Regions from separate parts of the Arthrobacter sp. SLBN-122 genome, predicted to be linked through region 2. Evidence: predicted binding sites of a transcription regulator. Region 2 holds the regulator's gene; the other holds the start of a gene.
What was found. The regulator LexA, encoded in region 2, represses DNA repair genes until DNA is damaged. The targets are predictions, from matches to a motif close to TCGAACANNTGTTCGA.
Positions count from the first base shown of each region.

Region 1 (7,336 bases), 1.5 Mb from region 2:
AATCACGCGGTCGAAAAGCGTCGGTGTGAAGTACAGGCACACAACGACGGCGATCCCGACTGTGGTTCTGAACCGTACCGACCGCCCGGCCGGACGCGGCTTCCTGTACCACCGGTGTGTCTTCTTCCGTTGCGTTGCGGTGGGCTCGGAACTCCGCCACGGTGCAGGCGTCGCGGCCTTGCCGAACGCCTCGTCGATGGCCCACTGGGGGATCCGCCCGCTGGGGGAACGCCGGACAGCAGGCGGTGCGAATTCACCGGAATTTTCTGGCCGCGTATTGCTGTTCTTCCCAAAGCCGGTCACCGGCATCCCCCTAAGCCCTGCCGCCCGCCGCCGGGCAACCCCATTAGCGTAGCGGCGGGCTGCCAGCCCTGGCACTGCAAAAGCGCAGGATTTCCGCAGGAATCGATTGCTCCGTAAATGCCGTTCTGAGCGTTCAAAAGGACATTTACGGAGCAATCGATGGGGGTGTCACTACTCCTTGCCCAGTCCCGCCGCGGACGTCTTCTCACCCGAGACGCTGTTGAGTGCCCGCAGGTCAAAGATCCCGTTGATGTCCGCCTGCTTTGTGGTGCCGGCAGTCACGCCGTCGGCCAGGAGCTTCTGGTAGGTCCCGGCCAGGGGGTCCACCGTGAAGACAATGTTCTTGAGGGACCGGTCAATGACGTCGGCCTTTAGTTCGGCACCGGCCGCTTCCTTGAGCGCGGCGTTGATGGCCGTGGCCTTTTCGCCGGCTGGTGCGGCGTTCAGCCACTCAACCGACTTCACGTGGCCCTTCAGCAGGGCTTTGACAGTGTCAGGGTGGTCGGAGGCGAACTTCTGGTTCACGATCAGGATGGTGGTAGGAAACTCTCCCGGCTTACCGGACAACGAGCCGTCCCACAGGTCCTTTTCATCCACCAGAACCTTCGCTCCAGCTGTCAGCACCAGGCGCGACGCCCACGGCTCAGGCAACCACGCGCCGTCGAGCTTTCCGTCCTGGAACAGCTTCAGGGTCTGGGCGTTCTCCGTGGGGTTGATGGCGACGTCCCCGCTGCCGTCCACGTTGGTCTTGTAGCCCTGTGAGGTGAGCCAGGCCCGGAGCGCGACGTCCTGCGTACCGCCGAGCTGCGGCGATGCGAGTGTCTTGCCCCTGAGGTCGGCGGGGGAGTTTATCTCCGGCTTCACCACCAGCTGCGCGCCGCCGGCCGCGGCGCCGGCGATGATCTTCACTGATGCGCCCTGGCTCTTGACGAAGGAGTTGATGGCCGGGTTGGGGCCGATGTAGGTGGCGTCAATGGCGCCTGCGTTCAGTGCTTCGATGGCTGCGGGGCCGGCGTTGAACACCTGGGTGCTGAGCTTGGTACTGCCCAGTTCATCGGCGATCAAACCCTTGCTGACCCCCACCAGGGCCGGCGCGTGGGTGACGTTGCCGAAGTAGCCGAGCTTCAGCTCTGCGGCGGGGTGGCCGGCCGGGGCCACATCGGCTGCCGGTGCTTGAGTGCTGTTGTTGACGGCGGAGGCGACGGCGGCGCCCCCGCCGATGAGGGCGAGGGCCGCTGCCGCGACGCCGATCTTCAGGCCGAGGGGCCGTTTGGGTTTGGCTGATTGTCCGGCGACGATGCGGGTTGAGGCCTGCTGGTTTTGCGGACTGATGTCCTGCGGGTTTGCCATGGGGAATTCCTTTGCTGGGGCGGATGCTGAGACGAGGTTACGGAGCGCCCAGCGGACCCACAATCATTCATGTCGCAGTGGTTCACGCAGCGACGCGAAGCCTCAACGTGGCGTCGCAGGGCGTCAAAAACCGTCGCGAAACGTCGTTATCCGGATCATGGCAGTTGCCCGCCTTGATTTGCCCGCCGTACTTGTGGGTACGTGCAGGTCATGGGGACTTTGGAAAACTAACAAGGAGACATCATGTTGCTTTGGATCGCTATTGTTATCGCCGTTCTCTGGCTTCTCGGCCTTCTGACGAACATCGGTGGTGGGCTTATCCACATACTTTTGGTTGTTGCCGTGGTTGTCCTCATCTTCCATTTCATCCAGGGCAGGTCGCGGGTATAGATGCGAAGGGGCGTCCCGCCGCCGGCTATGGTGCCTGCGGCGGGACGCCAAGACTCAGGCGGCCTTGACTCGCGGCAGTTCGTCCCAGTGGGTGGTGTAGCGGGGCGAATGCATCTCCCTTTTCATGGTCCAGTCCAGGCCCGACCTGATGCCCGCATGCCCTAAGCCAATGGACCCGCGCCCGAACCGGCGGCTCACGTCCTCAAGCAGCGGCCCGATGGCGCGTTCCTCGTGCCGGTTCTCGAAGATCTCCAGCGGGGGCTGGTTTCCGGTGGGCCGCAGGTCGGTGAGCATCAGGCCGGCCTTGGCGTATTTCAGGCCGTCCCTGATGCTGGGAAGCAGCGCCTGGGCCGCCTTGGTGAGCAGGAGCGGATCCGCCGTGGGCATGGGCAATGAGACACAGACCGAAGGATGGTGCTGTTCGTGGTCCCGGAAGGGTGACGTGGCAGCGAACGCCGTCAGGACTTTCGCCTGGAGTCCGTGCTTGGAAAGCCTGGCGCTCGCCTGCTGCCCATAGATGCTGAGTACCTCCCGCAGGCCGGCCGCGGTGGTCACCGGCGTGGCGAAGGACCGGGAAAAGATCAGCTGGTCGCGGCCGATGCGCTCCTCCTCCATGGGGATGCAGGGGGTGCCGCGCAGTTCGAGGACCGTCCGCATGAGCACCACCGAGAACTTGTCCCTGATGGCCACCGGATCCGCCCGGACCAGGTCCAGCACGGTGAAGATCCCTAAGACGTTGAGCCGCTTCATCAGCCGGCCGGCGATGCCCCAGACCTCGTCCACCGGCAACCGGGCCATGAGTGCCTCGCGCACATCAGCGGGGACCGACTCCCAAAGGCAGACCCCTCCGAAGGCGGCGTTGTTCTTGGCCCACTTGTTACACAGCTTCGCGAGGGTTTTGGTGGGTGCAATGCCGACGCACACCGGCACCCCCACATGCCGCCGCACTGCCTCCTTCATCCTGCGGCCCAGGGCCAGCAGTTCCTCCGGTCCGCCCTTCACGCCCAGGAACGCCTCGTCGATGCTGTACACCTCAAGCCAGGCGGAGTACCGGCCCAGCAGTTCCATCACCCGCGAGCTGATGTCCCCGTAGAGCTCATAGTTGCTGGACTTGGCCACCAGACCCCACTCTTTGGCCCGCGGAGCCAGCTTGAACCAGGGCTCCCCGGTGGCAATGCCCAGCGCCTTGGCCTCGGGGGAGCGGGTCACGGCGCAGCCGTCATTGTTGGACAGCACCACCAGGGGGCGCCCCTCCAGGGAGGGATCGAACGCGCGCTCCGCGGAGGCGTAGAAGCAGTTGACGTCGACATGGGCAATCTGCGGCATCCGCCGCATGAGTGCGGGCCTAGGCATGGCGTGCCTCAGACATGGTGCAGGCACCTGGTGGCGACACCCCAGATGGTCAGCTCGGACAGTGCGGGGACGTGGATGTCCGGGTATTTCGGGTTCTCCGCCTGCAGCACCACGCCCGTGCGGGTGACGCGGAGGCGCTTCACCGTCAGTTCCCCGTCCAGCACCGCGATCACCACGCACCCGTCCCTGGGTTCCAGTGCCCGGTTGACGATCAATTCATCGCCGTCACTGATGCCGGCGCCCTCCATGGAGTCCCCGGTGACCCGGACCACGAACGTGCTGGTGATGTCCTTGATGAGGTGCGCGTTCAGGTCGATCCGGCCGTCGAAGTAGTCCTGCGCCGGCGACGGAAACCCTGCCGCCACCGCCACAGGGGAGATCAGCACCGAGAACAACGAGGCGCCCGCATCTATCACGCGGGGACCGATAATAACGCCCACAACACACCCTTATTCGAATATATGTTCGATAGCTTCAGTGTAGCCCCGGGCGCTGACAACCGGCATCCGCCCGGGGGCCGGGGTGCTCCGCAGGGGAGTACGCGGCGGCCGGCAGCCCACGTAGACTGGCAGGATGCGGCTGGTAGCAAGCGATATCGACGGAACGATCCTTGGGCACGATGGTAAAATCAGCCCCCGCACTATCCGCGCCTTCCACGCCTGCCGCAATGCCGGCGTCGAGCTTGTCTTCGTTACGGGGCGCCCGCCCCGGTGGCTGCACCCCCTCGAGGAGCAGCTGGGCCACACGGGACGGGTGATCTGCTCCAACGGCGCCGTGGTCTGGGACCTCGAGGCGGACCGGCTGGTTTCCGCCCGCACCCTCGCCATCGGCAACGTCCTGGAAGCCCGGCGCATCATCAAGACGCTCCGTCCCGCCGCCTTGTTCGCCGCGGAAACACTTACCGGATTCCACCTGGAACCGGGCTTCATCGAAAACGAATCCAGCGAACTGCTGGCCGAGTTCACTCCCGCGCCGCTGAAGGACACCCTCACGGGCGACGATTCAGTGGTCAAATTCCTTGCCATCATCCGCGACGGCACGCCCGATGATTTCCTGGCGGAGGTGGCGCCCGCCGTCGAACATCTGGCCGCCACCACGCACTCCTCGCCGGGTGTCCCCATGCTGGAGCTCTCCCTGCCCGGGGTCAACAAGGCCGTCACCCTGGCTGAGTACGCCTCGGCCCTGGGCATTGACGCCGCGGACGTGGTGGCCTTCGGCGACATGCCCAACGACATTGAGATGCTGCGGTGGGCCGGCCACGGCTATGCCATGGCCAGCGGCCATCCGGAGGCCATCCGGGCGGCGGGGCAGCAGGCGCCGCATTTTGACGACGACGGCGTGGCCCAGGTTCTGGAGGCAAGGCTCGCCTCCCTGGGCGTCCAGTTCTCCTGATTCCCGCTACCCCTATATTCACGGCTCCCGCTCACCTGGCGTTTACCTTCCAGCCGTAGCGTGAAGCGTGGAAGGCAGGCACTTCGCACGCCGGCTCACAGGGGGCAACATGGCAAGAAACGTCAAGCAGCACGTGGCTGATGGGCCGCTGCGCAAAGCAACGCCCGCGCCACACTGGAAGCAGCTGCGCCAGGGCGACCGCGTCCGGGTCCTGTTCTCGCCGGGGTTTGAAGCCGGCGGCGTGGTGGACACCATCACGGCAGACCACACGGCCGTCTGGGTGCACCTGGACGGCGGCCGCGGCCGGACCCTGCTGCACTGCGGGGATGGGGTGGACATTGTTCCGTGCGGGGAGACTGCCTGCCGGGACTGACCGGCAGGTCCGGGGTACGCTCGCAGTGTGACCCTGCCCTTTTTCGAGCACAAGGACGACGCCGGGCGGCAGCTTCCCATCGCCATGGCCCACCGCGGGTTCTCGGCCGAGGGGCTGGAAAACTCCATGGCCGCGTTCCGCTCCGGCGTCGAACTCGGTTTCCGGTACCTCGAAACGGACGTGCACACCACGGCCGACGGCGTCCTGCTGCTCTTCCACGATGAAACCCTGGACCGGGTGACCGACGGCCGGGGGCGTGTCGCGGAGCTGCCGGCCGCCGACGTCGCGAAGGCGCGGATCAACGGCCGCGAGCCCATCCCCACCTTCGATGAGCTGGTGACCCAACTGCCCCACGCCAGGCTGAACCTGGACGTTAAAGACTGGAATTCCGTCCAGAGCACTGCCGCGGCCATCGAGCGGCACCAGGCGCACCAGCGGGTGCTGGTCACCAGTTTTTCGGACCGCCGGCGGCGGGCGGTGCTGAGACTGCTCAGCCGGCCGGTCGCCTCATCGGCCGGCGTGGCCTCCAGCGCCCTCTTCACCCTGTTGGGCCCGGTGCTTCCGCGCCCGTTGTTTCGCCGGCTCATGCGCCGGGTGCTTCGGGACGTGCACGCGCTCCAGGTCCCCGTCCGCTATGGACGGGTCCCTGTTGTCAGCGCCGGCTTCATCCGCCGGGCCCACGCCCTGGACCTGGTTGTGCACGTCTGGACCATCAACGACGCCGTCGAAATGCACCGGCTCCTTCAGTTGGGTGTGGACGGCATCGTCACGGACCGGGCGGACCTGCTCCGTGGCGTGCTGATGGAGCGCGGCGAGTGGCCAGGGGGCCACCCGCCTGGCGCGGCCTCCTAGCCGCGGCCCGTGCTGGTGGACGGGTCCTGGTCGCCCTCAGTGGGGTCTGCGCGAAGCTCGTCGGGGTTGCTCTCCGGAAGTCCCCCGGACACCCCCGACACCCCCGGGCTGCCCTGGGCCGGCCCTGCCCCGCCCGTGGGCGCTGTGGCATCGCCGGCCAGGCTCGCGTCGTCCGGTGCCCGGCCAGTCTGCCCGCCGCCGTTTGCGTTGTTGGTTTCGTCCGCATCCCCGCCGAACGGGTTCTCGGACACCGGCCCCGGGGCTGCCCCCGTCTTAAGGCCGGGCGCCTTCTGCTTCTCCGCCTCCATGGCGTTTGAACCTTCGCTCAGGGACGAGTGGACTTCCACGTCGTCATTGGGGTCCGCGGGGTCGGGCACATCCATTTTTTCCGTTGGTTTGGATGTCCCGGCCAGGTCCTCCATGGCGTTTTCTGCTGCCTTGCCGATGCTGTCGCCAATTCCCATGTGACTGCTCCTTCCGACATCGCTGCCGGCGCCCCAGCGGCATACCGGCCCTACTCCTCCAGAATTATCAGCATGCTTACAATTAGTCCAGTGCTGGGGAATCGGACCGCAGCCGGAGAGGAAGGAAGAGCAGCATGAGCACTTACCATCCGGAAAATGACCCCGCGAACCCTGACCGGCCGGGGAAGGAAGAGGGTGGCGCCGCCCAGCCCCACCTGGGCGAGCAGCGCAGCCGCGAGTCGGCAGGCTCGCCGAACCCGGACCCGGCGGAGGGCAACATCACCGGGCTTGAACCGGGCGGGGGAGTGCCCCCGGGAGAGACGCCGCCGGCCGAGGACCAGATGAGCCGGGACCAGGGCCATTCCGAATAGCGCCCGAATGGCCAGCGCGGCGGCGTGCGTCATGCCGCCGCGCTGGCCCCGGTCAGGAAGGCTTTTTGCCGTGGCGGCCGTGCGACTCTGCCGGCCCTGCCGGCCCCGCCAAATGACGCTCCAGCCCGTCCATGTCCAAGCGCGTGTTCCAGTTGGCCCAGTCCTGCGGCCGGACCGACGGGCGTCCCAGCAGGTACCCCTGGCCGGCGCTGATCCCAAGTTCGGTGAGGACCTTGAGTTCGCCCACCGTTTCGATGCCCTCGGCCACCAGGGTGGTGCCGATCTGGTCGGTGAAATCCACCAGGCAGGCAGCCAAGGCCCGCTGGAGGCCGTCCTTGTCGACGTCGCCGATCACGTTGCGGCCCACCTTCAGGAAGTCGGGCCGCAGGTGGATCATGCGGCTGAGCGCGCCGGCGCCGGTATGGGTGTCGTCGACGGCGATCCGGAGGCCTTGCTCCCGGAGCGGATTGATCGCGGAAATGAACTGC
Region 1 is NZ_VFMS01000001.1:2,114,684-2,122,019, forward strand. Features, by position in the region: gene FBY36_RS09865 (matrixin family metalloprotease) at 1-6, opposite strand, end outside; gene FBY36_RS09870 (ABC transporter substrate-binding protein) at 475-1,653, opposite strand; gene FBY36_RS09875 (lmo0937 family membrane protein) at 1,897-2,043, shown strand; gene FBY36_RS09880 (Y-family DNA polymerase) at 2,098-3,396, opposite strand; gene FBY36_RS09885 (LexA family protein) at 3,405-3,836, opposite strand; gene FBY36_RS09890 (HAD family hydrolase) at 3,970-4,788, shown strand; gene FBY36_RS09895 (hypothetical protein) at 4,898-5,161, shown strand; gene FBY36_RS09900 (glycerophosphodiester phosphodiesterase family protein) at 5,189-6,013, shown strand; gene FBY36_RS09905 (hypothetical protein) at 6,010-6,477, opposite strand; gene FBY36_RS09910 (DUF6480 family protein) at 6,612-6,848, shown strand; gene FBY36_RS09915 (EAL domain-containing protein) at 6,901-7,336, opposite strand, start outside.
Region 1: a site for LexA is predicted at 3,850-3,865, ahead of FBY36_RS09885 (LexA family protein). Genes of this name have one in related genera too.

Region 2 (7,336 bases):
CCTTGACCGTCATGTCGATCAGGGAGTGCTTGCACAGGGCCGTGAGCATGTGGTCGTAGAACGGCACGGAAGTATCGATGTCCGATACGCCGGTGCCGTCGAGGTTGATCTCCACGAGTACGGAGGACTCGCTGGTGGCACGCTCCATGCGGGCGGTCCGGGCCGCAGCCGTATTCGATCCGGTGGGACTCATGGTGAGGATCCTTTGTGCGAGAGGAAGAGGTTCAAGGCGTCCAGCGCCGCTGTATCAAGTCTAGGCGGGAAGCGCGGCCTGGCCCGCAAGGATGCGCTCCAGGGACGTAAGGAAGGCTGTGGTTTCCGCCTCAGTGCCTGCCGTGACCCGAAGGTGGCCGGGGATTCCCACGTCGCGGATGAGGACGCCCGCATCCAAGAGCTCCTGCCAGACCTGGTGCGGGTTTTCCAGGCCCCCGAAAAACACGTAGTTGGAGTCCGACGCGGCCGGGGCGAGGCCCATCCGGGTCAGTTCCGTCACGATCCGGTCGCGCTGCTCCTTGATATCCTGGACATCAGCCATCAGCGCTTCACGGTGTTGGAGGGCGGCCAGGGCCGTTGCCTGGGTGATCGCGGACAGGTGGTACGGCAGGCGCACCAGCCGCAGCGCGTCGGTGACCTCCGGGGCGGCCGCCATGTAGCCAAGCCGGGCGCCGGCCAGTGCGAAGGCCTTGCTCATGGTCCGGGAAACGATGAGCCGCTCCCGTCCGGGCAACAGGGTCAGGGCGCTGGGAGTCCCGTCGTGGGCGAACTCGTGGTAGGCCTCATCCACGATCACAATGGCCTGGCTTGCCTCGCCAGCCTCGTAGACAGCCTCCACGACGTCCAGTCCCAAGCCGGTTCCGGTGGGATTGTTGGGCGAGCAGAGGAAGACGATGTTCGGCTGCAGTTCCTTGACCTGCCGGGCGGCGGACTCTGCGCTAAGGTCATAGCCTTCCGCACGTTGACCCGTGATGTACTCGGTGTCCGTTCCGCTGGCCAGCAGAGGGTACATGGAGTACGTGGGCGGGAAGCCGAGGGCGGTGCGTCCCGGCCCGCCAAAAGCCTGCAGGATCTGCTGCAGCACCTCGTTGGAGCCATTGGCTGCCCAAAGGTTGGTTTCGTCAAGCCCGTGCCCCAGGTATTCCGCCAATGCTTTCCGCAGTTCGGTGAACTCGCGGTCAGGATAGCGGTTGAGCCCTGCAGCAGCCTCCGTGACGGCGGCGCTGATGGCGGCACGCACGTCCGCCGGAACACCATGAGTGTTCTCATTGACATTCAGCAGGATGGGGACGTCCAGTTGGGGTGCCCCGTAAGGGGTCAGCCCACGAAGATTGCTGCGGAGGGGAAGCCGGTTCAGACGTTCTAGCTGGTCGTTCACCTGAACAGTTTAGTTGCCGGGACAACCACCGGAAAATGTGACGGGTGCTGTTCGCCAAGGGCGTGGCGGGCAATTGCCCGGGTTTCTACCAGGACTGACGCCCGCATCCCCTTAGCGCGTAGGGACGAACAGTTGCTGACCAGGCAGGACGGCGCCGGCGGAAAGGTTGTTGAGCTGGACGATATCTGCCACCACGTCCCGGGCATCCCGGTCTGGAGCAACGGCCCCGGCAATGGACCACAGCGACTGCCCGCCCTGCACCGTTACCGTAACCGTGGGCGTCACGGCCAGGTCCGCAGCGGAATCGGAAGCCTTGGCCGGCGAGTTGAAGAGTCCGGCCAGGGACATCAGGAGGACGGCGAGTAGCACAAGCGGAACTCCGATCAGGACGACCTGCCCCCGTCGTGTGAGCCGCAAAGGTGCTGCTGAGGGGCGGGCGCTGCTTGACGAAATCGAGCGCTTTGAAGTCTTCCGCCCCTGCAGGGAAACCGCCTGCGGGAGTGAAACCTGGTGAAGAGATATAGCTGACATGAACTGAGCCCTCCTGGACCTGCCGTGCTGCCCGGGTGTCCGCCCAGCCAACCGCCCCTCGATTCATTCCGCGCCACTTAACTTCTTCCGGCTACGTCTTCGAATAGGGCATGCACTGGTTAGAACACATGTTCGAACTTTGCTTGTTTAGTTTTAGCACCTATCAACGAATAATGTCGAGACTCGCTAGAACAAATGTTTGAAAAACCCATGTGGCTGGCCTAGCTTTGAAATCACAGAACAACCACCACTGAAGTTGAACAGCAGGGTCTGACAATGACAGTGGCAGTCCTTCAGGGGGTGCTGGGCAACAGTGCTCCTGGAAGATCCGGCGGCAAGCGAAAGGCATTGGCGAATATGGCAGCAGCAGCCGCCGGGGGCAGGACCGCCCCGCAATCGAAGAAGACGGCAAAGGGTTTGACGCCGCGGCAGAAGAAGATCCTCGAAACAATCCAGCGCTCAGTCAATGAAAACGGGTACCCGCCCTCCATGCGCGAAATCGGCGACACCGTGGGCCTCGCGAGCCTCTCCAGCGTGACCCACCAGCTCTCGCAACTGGAAAAGCTGGGTTACCTGCGGCGCGACCCCAAGCGGCCGCGCGCCATGGAAGTCCTGATGCCCCTCACGCTGGACGGCGGCGGCGGCAAGGCAGCAGGCACATCTCCTGCACCTCAGGCCCAGGGCAGCGGAGCCACGGTGACGGAACTGCCCACCGCTCTTGATACGGCCATGGTTCCGCTGGTTGGCCGGATTGCTGCCGGCGGCCCCATCCTTGCCGAGCAACTCGTCGAGGACGTCATGCCGCTCCCCCGCCAGCTCGTTGGCCAGGGTGAACTGTTCATGCTCAGGGTGGCGGGCGATTCCATGGTGGACGCGGCCATCTGTGACGGTGACTGGGTGGTGGTGAGGCGCCAGGCGGACGCTGCCAACGGGGACATCGTTGCGGCCCTGCTCGATGACGAGGCAACCGTCAAGACGTTCCGCCAGCGCGACGGCCACACCTGGCTGCTCCCCCAGAACACCCAGTACGAACCCATCCTGGGAGACCACGCCACCATCATGGGCAAAGTGGTCTCGGTCCTGCGTTCCCTTTAGCCGTTTCCTTTAGCCAAGGATCCACCGGCCACCTTCATCTTTGGCCAGCGGTCCGGACGTTTACTGGGGAGTTGTCCCTGGGCGTCAACTATCTGGCCGCGTCCGCTCCAAGCCTGGTCAACGCGGCCAGCGCCTTGCTGCGGTCCGTGGTGGCCCAGAACGGCGGGAGCGCTCCCCGCAGGAAGCCGGCATAGCGTTCAGTGGCCAGCCGGGAATCCAGAACGGCCACCACACCTTTGTCTCCGGTGGACCGGATCAGCCGGCCGGCGCCCTGGGCCAGCCGGATGGCGGCGTGCGTGGCCGACACCGACATGAAGCCGTTCCCGCCGGCCTGCGCCACGGCACGTGAACGCGCCGTCATCAGCGGATCGTCCGGCCTCGGGAACGGTATGCGGTCGATCACTACAAGGCGGCAGGAGCCTCCCGGAACATCAACCCCCTGCCACAGGGACATCGTCCCGAAAAGGCAGGTGTCCGGTTCGTCGGCGAACTGCTTGACCAGGGCAGTCATGGTGGATTCGCCCTGGCAGAGGACAGTCACGTCGAGCTTGGGCCGGAGGGCGTCGGCGGCCTCTTCGGCCGCCCGGCGCGATGAAAACAGGCACAGAGCACCGCCGCCCGACGCTTTGATAAGCGCCTCCAGTTCCTCCAGCGCCTCGGGGGAAACGCCGCGGGCGGGTTTTGGCAGGTGGCCGGCCACATAGAGGATGCCCTGCTTGGGGTAATCGAAGGGAGAGCCCACGTCCACGCCCGTCCAGCTGGGTGCGCCCTCCCCGATGAGGCCCAGTCCACCGGCAGCTGGCTCGAAAGCGGAACCAATCGCCAGCGTCGCGGACGTCAAGACGACGGTGTGCCCGGCGAAGAGCCCTTCCCGCAACCTTCCAGCAACGGAAAGCGGTGCGATGTTGATCAGCACCGGCGCGTTGTCGTCAGGCTGCGTGTATCCCTGGCCTGGGTCGAAGGTGCCGGCACGGGAAAACCAGACGACTTCCCGGTTTTCCCTGGCAGCGATCAGACGCTCGCACAGTTCCAGGATGAGCATGAGCCGGGACCGCGCCAGCTGCCGGCCGCCATCGGCAGTGGTGTTGCTGTCCCCTTTGGAATCCGACAATGCGGCGCGGCACGCCTCCCGAAGCTGGTCGATGCAGTCCAGCTGTTCATCATTCAGGCCGTTGGGGAGCAGGCCGTTCGGCGCGCCGGCAAGGGCCAGCTCAAGATTGTCGGCTGCGGCGTTCAAGGCATCGACGGTAATGGCGGTATGTTTGCGGGCGCCGGACGCGGCAGCGTGGACCATGGCCACAGACAGCTGCCCGGACACGGCTCCGGTAACCCGGTCCTGGAGTTCGTGGGCTTCGTCCACCACCACGACGTCATACTCGGGCAGGACTGCAAGCCCTTCGAAGGCGCTGACGGCAAGCATGGCATGGTTGGTCACCACCACGTCTGCCTCGGCTGCGTCCTGCCGCGCCAGCTCGCTGAAGCACTCGGCGGCCATGGGGCATCTTTGGGCGCCCAGGCATTCCATGGAGGTGACGGACACCTGTCGCCAGGCACGGTCTGTCACGCCGGGGAGAAGTTCGTCCCGGTCACCGGTGGCCGTTTTCTCCGCCCATTCGCGGAGCCGAACCACTTCCTTCCCAAGCTGGGAGGAGGGGCCGCCCACGGACGCGGCGAAGTGCGGGACGCTGGTGTCTTCGCCCAGGGAAAAGAGCTGCCCTTCGGCAGGCTCCTCTGAGGGGAACCCGCCTTCGAGTTTGTGGCGGCAGACGTAGTTGGACCGCCCCTTCACCAGGGCAACTTTGACCGGTCTTTCCAGGGCCGGAGTGATGTTCTTCAGCAGCCGCGGCAGGTCCCTTCCGACAATCTGGGTTTGCAGTGCCAGCGTTGCCGTGGACACCAACGCCGGCTTGTTACTCTCCAGGGCGTGCGCGATCAGCGGCACCAGGTAGGCCAGCGACTTGCCGGTGCCAGTGCCGGCCTGGACCAGCAGGTGGTTGCCGGTTTCGATGGCCCGGGCCACCTGCCTGGCCATTTCGTGTTGTCCGGTGCGGCTTTGTCCGCCCATGCCGGCGACGGCACGGTCGAGCAGTTCGATAACGAACTGCTCGCCGTCCGTCTGCGCGGCGTCGCCGGCCGCGGGATCACTCATTGACGACGAATGGTTCCAGTTCGGACGCCAGGCCCTCGCGGACCTTCACCTCAGCCCTGGTCCCTGCCTCAACGTGGTCCACGTTGAGGATTTCGGCGTCGGACTCGTGGAGCTTGCTGATCAGGTCTCCGCGGTCATAAGGGATGAGCACGTCCATCTTGACCGAAGGCCGGGGAATCGATTCGCTGATGGCCTTCAGCAGTTCCGGAATGCCCTCTCCGGTGCGGGCGGAGACCACTACATGGCGTGGCTCGCGCTGCTTCAAACGCTCCACCACGAAGGGGTCGGCCGCATCGGCCTTGTTCAGCACGATGATCTCCGGCACCTTGCGGGCATCAACTTCGCTGAAGACCTTCCGGACGGCAGCGATCTGTCCTTCCGGGTCGGGATGCGAAACGTCCACCACGTGCAGGATCAGGTCCGAGTCCGCCACCTCCTCGAGGGTGGAGCGGAAGGCCTCCACCAGCTGGGTGGGCAGCGAACGGACGAATCCGACCGTGTCGGCCAGGGTGTACCCCAGGCCGTCAGCGGTTTCCGCCTTGCGGACGGTGGGATCCAGGGTGGCGAACAGCGCGTTCTCCACCAGGACTCCGGCGTCCGTAAGCCGGTTAAGGAGGGAGGACTTGCCGGCGTTGGTGTACCCCGCAATTGCCACGGAGGGCACTTCATTACGACGGCGGTTGGCCCGTTTGGTCTCGCGCGCCGGCTTCATTGCGGCGATTTCACGCCGCAGCTTCGCCATGCGGGTACGGATCCGGCGCCGGTCCAGTTCGATCTTGGTCTCACCGGGGCCACGTGAGCCCATGCCGGCGGCCGCGCCGCCCACCTGGCCACCGGCCTGTCGGGACATCGACTCGCCCCAGCCACGCAGGCGGGGAAGCAGGTACTCCAGCTGCGCCAGCTCCACCTGGGCCTTGCCTTCGCGGCTCTTGGCGTGCTGGGCGAAGATGTCAAGGATCAGGGCCGTACGGTCGATGACCTTGACCTTGACGATGTCCTCAAGGCCACGGCGCTGCGAAGGCGCCAGTTCAGCGTCCACCACCACGGTGTCCGCACCCGTGGACATGACAATGTCCTTGAGTTCGAGTGCCTTGCCTGAACCCAGGAACGTTCCGGGGTCCGGCTTGTCGCGGCGCTGCACCAGCCCGTCCAGGACCTCCGAACCGGCGGTCTCGGCGAGGGCCGCCAGCTCACGCAGTGAGTTTTCGGCGTCCGCAAGGGTCCCCTCGGACCAAAGCCCGGCCAGGACCACCCGCTCCAGGCGGAGCTGGCGGTACTCGACTTCGGTGACGTCTTCGAGTTCGGTGGACAGGCCTGCCCTGCGGCGCAGGGCGCGCCGTTCCTCGAGGTCCTGCTGGTCGCCGTCGTAGGTTGAGTGCTCTTCGTCAAGGCGGGAAATAGCCTGTGCCTTGCCGAGCACCGCTTTTCCATTGCCGCTGCCCTCACCGGCGGGCGTGCTGACATTCTTGGCCGGGACGTCCTTGGCGAGGATCCGGTCGATAACAGCCTGGATCTCCTGCGGACTCATGTCCTGGGCGGCTGGATCGGAACCGGTGTTGGGCTGGCTGGTCATGGTCTCCTTTGAAGATTCGGCAATTCCAGAATAGTGCTGATTGGTTGGAAGTTGGAACGTATTCGCGCTGGGCTGACGGCCTGCGGTCATGCAATTCTCCTGTTTTTGTGGCGGCCGGCTGCGATGCCGGGGCCGGGGATGCCGCGTCAGGACGGCGGCAAGGCAAAAAGGGCCGGAAAATAGCGGGAAGTGCAGCGGGAGGCTGACTTCGAGTATCGTCCGGCGGCCGGGACAGACAGTTGGGTCTGGCCGGTGCACAAGCGGAAGGCTGGGGGCCTGCATCGCTGCGGGACGGGCTGTCGCTGGAGGACAGGCTGCGGGACGGGCGTGGCCCGTGCCGGCTACTCGAAGATCAGGAACATGCCATCCAGCCTAGCAGAGCGGATTTTGCACGGTTTCCCATTACGCTGCAAGGGGAACTACTCTGGCCAGTTATGGAGTCTGCACACTATTTCAGCACGTCCCCCGCCGGCCCCTTCACCCGGAAGCCCCTTAGGGTGGAGTTGGCCGGTGAAACGCGGAGACTCCAGACTTCCACGGGCATCTTCAGCCCGGACGGGATCGACAAGGGTACAGCGGTGCTCCTGGCCGAAGTTCCGGCGCCGCACCCCCAGGG
Region 2 is NZ_VFMS01000001.1:3,570,657-3,577,992, reverse strand. Features, by position in the region: gene hisB (imidazoleglycerol-phosphate dehydratase HisB) at 1-193, opposite strand, end outside; gene FBY36_RS16465 (histidinol-phosphate transaminase) at 254-1,372, opposite strand; gene FBY36_RS16460 (LysM peptidoglycan-binding domain-containing protein) at 1,484-1,825, opposite strand; gene lexA (transcriptional repressor LexA) at 2,261-2,998, shown strand; gene FBY36_RS16450 (ATP-dependent DNA helicase) at 3,087-5,147, opposite strand; gene hflX (GTPase HflX) at 5,140-6,720, opposite strand; gene FBY36_RS16440 (class I SAM-dependent methyltransferase) at 7,155-7,336, shown strand, end outside.